One region of the Mesorhizobium sp. M0030 genome, then DNA from elsewhere that is predicted to be linked to it. Evidence: predicted binding sites of a transcription regulator. Region 1 holds the regulator's gene; the other holds the start of a gene.
What was found. The regulator HrcA, encoded in region 1, represses chaperone genes, less so after heat shock. The targets are predictions, from matches to a motif close to GTTAGCACTCNCNNNNNGNGAGTGCTAAC.
Positions count from the first base shown of each region.

Region 1 (3,764 bases):
GCCGAACGGACCCATCAAATCGGCGAATTCGCGCAGCTTGCCTTCATTGTGGCTGGCAACGACGATCTTCTTTCCATCGAGAGAATGCATCAAAGGCCCCAGATCCTTGGCTCGGCGAATTCGATCGAATTGCCCGAGGGGTCGCGTATGTAGATCGAACGCCCGCCCTGCGGCCATTCGAATTCGCTTTCGATGGCGATGTTTTTCGCCTCAAGTTGCGCCTTCCTCTGTGCGAGTTCATCCGCACTTGCGGCAAAGCAGAGATGGCCCTCGCCGACCGTGCCATGCGGCGGCACTTTCAGCCGCGCATCCGGTGCCGGCGGGATTTTGGTGGCTTCGGCGTTGAAGATGAGCAGTACGCCCGGGCCGCAGCGGAAGAAGAGATGGCGGCCGTCGACCTTGCCGAGGAGAGGGAGGCCGAGGACGTTGGAGTAGAAGGCTTCGGCAGCGGCGAGATCCGTGACGTAAAGCGCTGACTCAAGAATAGCGGAGGGTTGCATCAGGCGCCCCCCTCTGCCCTGCCGGGCATCTCCCCCGCAAGGGGGGAGATTGGCAGTTCCGCTGGCGGCGTCTCAACGTTGATGGTTGGCGAAAACGGTAGCGACCTCTGATCTCCCCCCTTGCGGGGGAGATGGCCGGCAGGCCAGAGGGGGGTGTGAAGGATCGCCGACGTCATCACGTTAAATTCAATCAGGCCACAGCCATCTGCTGCAAGCTCACCAGCCGCTGAATGCCCTTCTTTGCCAGGCCCATCAGCTCCGCGAACTGCCCTTCCGAGAACGGCTCGCCCTCGGCGGTGCCCTGGATCTCGACGATGCCGCCCTTGCCGGTCATGACGAAATTGGCGTCGGTGCCGGCAGATGAATCCTCGATGTAGTCGAGGTCGATGACCGGCTGGCCGTCATGGATGCCGCAGGAAATTGCCGCGACATGGTCTTTCAGCACCTTGGCAACGCTGGCCATCTGCCGCGCTTCCATCCAGCGCAGGCAATCGTAAAGCGCCACCCAGCCGCCGGTGATCGAGGCCGTGCGGGTGCCGCCATCGGCCTGGATGACGTCGCAGTCGACGGTGATCTGCTGTTCGCCCAGCGCCTGCAGGTCGACAACGGCGCGCAAGGAGCGGCCGATCAGCCGCTGGATTTCCAGCGTGCGGCCGCCTTGCTTGCCGGCCGAGGCTTCACGGCGCATGCGCTCGCCGGTCGAACGCGGCAGCATGCCGTATTCGGCCGTCACCCAGCCCTTGCCGGAATTGCGCATCCAGCCCGGCACCTTTTCCTCCAGGCTCGCCGTGCACAACACATGCGTGTCGCCGAATTTCACCAGGCACGAGCCTTCCGCGTGTTTGGAGACGCCGCGCTCGAAGGAGATGGCGCGCATTTCGTCGGCTTGGCGTTTAGAAGGGCGCATCGAGGCCTCTTTCTGTTCTTTTACGGTTGCGTCGGCGGCTTGTAGACGCATGCAGCCCATGGCGCAAAGGAAAAGGCCGGGCGATCTGGCACAGACGCCGGGTTGCGCGGGGGCGATGGAAGTCTATATCCTTGAGCCGGAGGTTTTTGGCTCGAATGACCAAGGCAGTCACCGAACCCAGTCTGCTGGCGCCCGCGCTGCAATCGCTCGACATGCGTTCGCGCGACATTTTTAGGCGCATCGTCGAATCCTATTTGAAGGACGGTGAGCCTGTGGGATCGCGCAGCCTGTCGCGCATCCTGCCGTCGTCGCTGTCGCCGGCCACCATCCGCAACGTGATGAGCGACCTCGAGCATCTCGGCCTGATCTATGCCCCGCACATCTCGGCCGGGCGCCTGCCGACCCAGACCGGCCTGCGCTTCTTCGTCGATGCCTTCATGGAGCTTGGCGATCTCTCCGACGAGGAACGCCGGGTCATCGAGGCGCAGGTGCGCGCCTCCGGCTCGGGCGCGACGCTGGAACACATGCTGACCGAGGCCAGCCAGATGCTGTCGGGCATGTCGCGCGGCGCCGGCCTGGTGCTCGCCACCAAGAACGAGGTGGCGCTGAAGCACATCGAGTTCATCCAGCTCGAGCCGACCAAGGCGCTGGCGGTGATGGTGTCGCAGAATGGCGATGTCGAGAACCGCGTCGTCGACCTGCCGGCCGGCATCACCGTCTCGCAGCTGCACGAGGCCTCCAACTTCCTCAACGCCCATATCAGGGGCCGCACGCTCGCCGAGGCGCGCATCGAGATCGCCCGTATCAAGGACGAGACCCGGGCAGCGCTGGACACGTTGTCGCAGGACCTGGTCGAGAAAGGCCTGGCGGTGTGGGCCGGCGCCGACAGCGGCCTGCCGGCGCGCCTTATCGTGCGCGGCCGCGCCAATTTACTCGAAAACGTCACCGCCCAGGCCGATATCGAATTGCTGCGCCACCTGTTCGAGGATCTGGAGACGCAGGACGGGCTGATCCAGCTGCTCGACCTCGCCGAGGACGGCCCCGGCGTGCGGATCTTCATCGGCTCGGAAAACAAGCTGTTCTCGCTCTCCGGCTCGTCGCTGGTCGTGGCGCCTTACCGCGACAAGGACGCCCGCGTCGTCGGCGCGCTCGGCGTCATCGGCCCGACCAGGCTGAATTATGCCCGCATCGTGCCTATGGTCGACTACACGGCCCAATTGATTACCCGGATGTTAAGATAATTCGAAAGCCGGGATCACCGCAAAGGAGGGCGCAGAATGGCGCTTGAATCGTTCAAGGCCCAGATCAGCATGCTGCTCGAAGAAATGGTCAACCAGCCGGAGGACGAGCACGAAATCCAGGAGCAGCTGCGCGAAAAACTGCGCGAAATGCGCGCCATGGGCTTGCCGCTGCCGGAAGATCTCGTCGCATTGGAAAAGCGTCTCGACGACGATCTGGACGTCGAAGAGGAAAGTTGAGCGGTTCTCTCGTCGAATCTGCGCGCGCACGCTTCTCTTTTGCGGCGGCCGCACAATATCTCCTTTGTCGTGACGCGCGACCGGCGCGAGTTCGAGGAGAACAGCATGATCCGGATTGCCGGCTTCGCAGGCCTTTCCCTGCTTCTGGCCACCAGCGCCTTCGCCCAGCAGGCTGATCAACTGCTGCTGACCGGCAAGGACGCTTTCGGCGACTGGAAGGCCGACAAGCCAGGTGTGCGCCGGCTGATCAAGCCGGATGATCTGCAAAAGCCCAACATCACCGAATCCGCCTCCAACAGCGCCGGCCTTGGCGATCGGCCCGAGGGCGCGAAGCCCGTCCTGCCGCCTGGGTTTTCGGCCGAACTGGTTGCTTCCGGCATTTCCAATCCGCGGGTCGTGCGCGTGGCGCCGAACGGCGACCTGTTCGTCGCCGACAGCGACGCCAACCAGATACGCGTCTATCGGCTGGCCAAGGGTAGCGCGAAGCCGGCCGAAGAGGGCATTTTTGCCGACAATCTCAACCAGCCCTATGGCATCGCCTTCTACCCGCCTGGCGACAAGCCGCAATGGGTCTACGTCGCCAACAACGACAGCGTGGTCCGCTACGCCTATCGCGACGGCGACCTTAAAGCCTCCGGCGAACCGGAGACGATTGTCTCCGACATCCCTACCGGCGGCCACTGGACCCGCGATATCGCCTTCTCGCCGGACGGGAAGACGCTGTATCTCTCGGTCGGCTCCGGATCTAACGTGGCGGAGGGCATGGGGAAGGCACCGAATAGCGGCGTTGACGCCTGGGCAAAATCACAGCCACTCGGCGCCACCTGGGGTTCCGAGGATGGCCGTGCCGACGTGCTGGCCTTCGGCCCCGACGGCAAG
Region 1 is NZ_JAMYVE010000014.1:136,988-140,751, reverse strand. Features, by position in the region: gene rdgB (RdgB/HAM1 family non-canonical purine NTP pyrophosphatase) at 1-90, opposite strand, end outside; gene NKJ80_RS25375 (VOC family protein) at 90-500, opposite strand; gene rph (ribonuclease PH) at 691-1,407, opposite strand; gene hrcA (heat-inducible transcriptional repressor HrcA) at 1,563-2,648, shown strand; gene NKJ80_RS25360 (hypothetical protein) at 2,685-2,885, shown strand; gene NKJ80_RS25355 (PQQ-dependent sugar dehydrogenase) at 2,991-3,764, shown strand, end outside.

Region 2 (3,764 bases), on a different contig from region 1:
TTGAAGAAGATCACTGAGGCCTCCGGCTCGCTGCTGATCGCCGACGAGGTGATGACCGGCTGGGGACGCACCGGAACCATGTTCGCCTGCGAGCAGGCATCGATTTCTCCAGATATCCTGTGCACCTCCAAAGGCTTGACTGGCGGCACCATCCCGCTGGCCGTAACGCTTGTCACCGATGCCATCTTCCGGGCGCACTATTCCGAGGACCGGAAGAAGACGTTTTTCCATTCGAGCTCCTACACCGCCAATCCGATTGCCTGTGCGGCAGCACTCGCCAATGTCGAGATCTGGCGCGACGAGCCAGTGGCCGGGCGGATCACGGCCTTGAGCGTGATGCAGGCCGTCGGGCTGCAACGCTTTCGGGACAATCCATATTTTGCCGACTGTCGAGCCACGGGAACGATCGCGGCGCTCGACCTGCGAACCGGTTCAGCAGGTTATCTCGCCGAGATTGGTCCGAAGCTGCGCGCTTTCTTCCTCGAGCGCGGCCTGCTTGTGCGCCCGCTCGGCAATGTCCTCTACCTTCTGCCACCCTATTGCATCGCAGGCGACGAGCTCGAACGACTCTATGACGCCATCGAGGAGGCCGGGGAACGCTTCGGGTCAAGGCCATGAGCAAGTCGTCGCGCATTCTCGGACTTGGCCATCACGTGCCTGGGCGCAAGGTGGCCAATGCCGAGATCGAGAGCAATCTCGGCCTCGAGCCGGGCTGGATCGAAAGGCGTACCGGAATCCGTTCGCGCTTCTGGGCAACGGACGAAGACACGCTGTCGGGTCTTGCCACCCGGGCTGGCGACATGGCGCTGGTGAACGCCGGTATTGCGCGCCACGACATCGGTCTGCTGTTGCTTGCCACCTCGACGCCCGACCATCTTCTGCCGCCAAGCGCGCCGCTGGTCGCACACAAGCTTGGCCTTGGCCGCGCAGGCGCGGTCGATCTGACCGGCGCCTGCGCCGGCTTCATCTATGCGCTCATGTTTGCGGACGGGTTCACCCGCCTGCATGGCAAACCAGCGCTGGTCATCGCCGCCAACATCCTCAGCCGCCGCATCAATCCAGCCGAGCGCGCGAGCTCAGTCTTGTTCGCCGATGCCGCCGGCGCCCTGGTGATCGGTCAGTGCGATGATGCTGATCGGGGCATTCTCGGTGCCTCGGTGGCTTCGGACGGCTCGCGCTACGGGCTGATCCAGATTCCCGCAGGAGGAAGCAACACGCCGTTCCATGGCGACCTCGACCTCGGGCAGACCCGGATGACGATGACCGACGGGCCCGAAGTGTTCGCAAAAGCCGTCGAGATGATGACCGATTGCTCGACAGCCGCGCTAGCCACTGCGGGAGTGCGGCCACACAATGTCGGCCGGTTTGTGCCGCATCAGGCCAATACTCGGATTTTCGGCGCGGTCGGAAGAAACCTCGGCATTGCGGACCAAGCAATTGTCAAGACGATTGCCGAATACGGCAACTCTTCGGCCGCGACGGTCCCGCTGTCGCTCTCGCTCGCCAACCAGATGAAGCCATTCCAGCCAGGAGAGAAAATCCTTCTGGCGGCGGCGGGTGCGGGTCTCAGCGGCGGCGCTCTCGTGGTTGGAATCTAGCCGGCCGGCTCACGCGCGCAGGATTGGTCATGAACGGCAATAGGAGCAACAGAACCAATGCCAAAAATGGCCTTCTGAAGCTCGACATGACCAAGCTGACGCAGCACGACCCGTGCGAGCCTCTGGATGAGTTCAAATGCAACACCCGTTGCACCAATCGTACCATCTGAATAAAGCTCAATTACAAAGGGTGAGCCGCCCCATATATGTCGGATACCCGACATTGTTCACATAAAAGGCTCGATGCTTACACGCTCTTTGCTGCCTGCTCTTTGCTGTCTTCTCTTTTCTCTTTGCTCTTTGCTCTTCCGTCTTGACTAGCAGGAGCCTGCGGCTTATCTCATTGCCGCGTTAGCACTCGCTTCGGCTGAGTGCTAGGCATGCTCCGGCAACGGAGCACCGTTCAACATCCGCACCAAGGAAATCCAAAAATGGCAAAGTCGAATTTCCGGCCGCTGCATGACCGCGTGGTCGTACGCCGGGTCGAATCCGAATCCAAGACCGCCGGCGGGATCATCATCCCGGATACGGCGAAGGAAAAGCCGCAGGAAGGCGAGATCATCGCCGTCGGCTCCGGCGCTCGCGACGAAGCCGGCAAGCTGGTCCCGCTGGACGTCAAGGCCGGCGACCGCATCCTGTTCGGCAAGTGGTCGGGCACCGAAGTCAAGCTCAATGGCGAAGACCTTCTGATCATGAAGGAATCCGACATTATGGGCATCATCGGCTGATTATCGGCCTCACCGTCAACTGAATTTCGGGCTTGATCGCAAGCCCCTGCCAGGAGCTAAAAAATGGCTGCCAAAGACGTAAAATTCTCCCGCGACGCCCGCGAGCGCATGCTTCACGGCATCAACATCCTCGCCGACGCGGTGAAGGTGACCCTCGGCCCCAAGGGCCGCAACGTCGTCATCGACAAGTCGTTCGGCGCACCGCGCATCACCAAGGACGGCGTCACCGTCGCCAAGGAAATCGAACTTTCCGACAAGTTCGAAAACATGGGCGCGCAGATGATCCGCGAAGTTGCTTCGAAGACCAACGACATCGCCGGTGATGGCACCACGACCGCGACCGTCCTGGCGCAGTCGATCGTCCAGGAAGGTAACAAGGCCGTTGCCGCCGGCATGAACCCGATGGACCTGAAGCGCGGCATCGACCTGGCCGTGACCGAAGTGGTCGCGGCTCTCGGCAACGCTGCCAAGAAGATCAAGACCTCCGAGGAAGTTGCCCAGGTCGGCACGATCGCCGGCAATGGCGACGAGTCGGTCGGCAAGATGATCGCCGAAGCGATGCAGAAGGTCGGCAATGAAGGCGTCATCACGGTTGAAGAAGCCAAGACCGCCGAGACCGAGCTGGAAGTCGTCGAAGGCATGCAGTTCGACCGCGGCTATCTCTCGCCCTACTTCGTCACCAACGCCGACAAGATGGTTGCCGAGCTCGAGGACGTCTACATCCTCCTGCACGAGAAGAAGCTGTCCAACCTCCAGGCCATGCTGCCGGTTCTCGAAGCCGTCGTGCAGACCTCCAAGCCGCTGCTCATCATCTCGGAAGACGTCGAAGGCGAGGCTCTGGCCACGCTGGTCGTCAACAAGCTGCGCGGTGGCCTGAAGATCGCCGCCGTCAAGGCGCCGGGCTTCGGTGATCGCCGCAAGGCCATGCTGGAAGACATCGCCATCCTCACCGGTGGCCAGGTCATTTCGGAAGACCTCGGCATCAAGCTCGAGAATGTCGGCCTCAACATGCTCGGCCGCGCCAAGAAGGTGTCGATCTCCAAGGAGAACACCACCATTGTCGACGGCGCCGGCAAGAAGGACGAGATCCAGGGCCGCGTTGCCCAGATCAAGCAGCAGATCGAAGAGACCACGTCGGACTACGACAAGGAGAAGCTGCAGGAACGTCTGGCGAAGCTCGCGGGCGGCGTCGCGGTGATCCGCGTCGGCGGCGCGACGGAAGTCGAAGTCAAGGAAAAGAAGGACCGCGTCGACGACGCCCTCAACGCGACCCGCGCGGCCGTGGAAGAAGGCATCGTTGCAGGCGGCGGCGTCGCTCTCCTGCGCGCTTCGGCCAACATCAAGGTCACCGGCGTCAATGCCGACCAGGCTGCCGGAATCAACATCGTTCGCCGTGCACTGCAGGCTCCGGCCCGTCAGATCGCTTCGAACGCAGGTG
Region 2 is NZ_JAMYVE010000028.1:14,392-18,155, forward strand. Features, by position in the region: gene NKJ80_RS30595 (adenosylmethionine--8-amino-7-oxononanoate transaminase) at 1-618, shown strand, start outside; gene bioZ (3-oxopimeloyl-[acyl-carrier-protein] synthase BioZ) at 615-1,598, shown strand; gene groES (co-chaperone GroES) at 2,030-2,326, shown strand; gene groL (chaperonin GroEL) at 2,390-3,764, shown strand, end outside.
Region 2: the regulator HrcA is predicted to act here: its motif matches at 1,949-1,977, upstream of groES (co-chaperone GroES).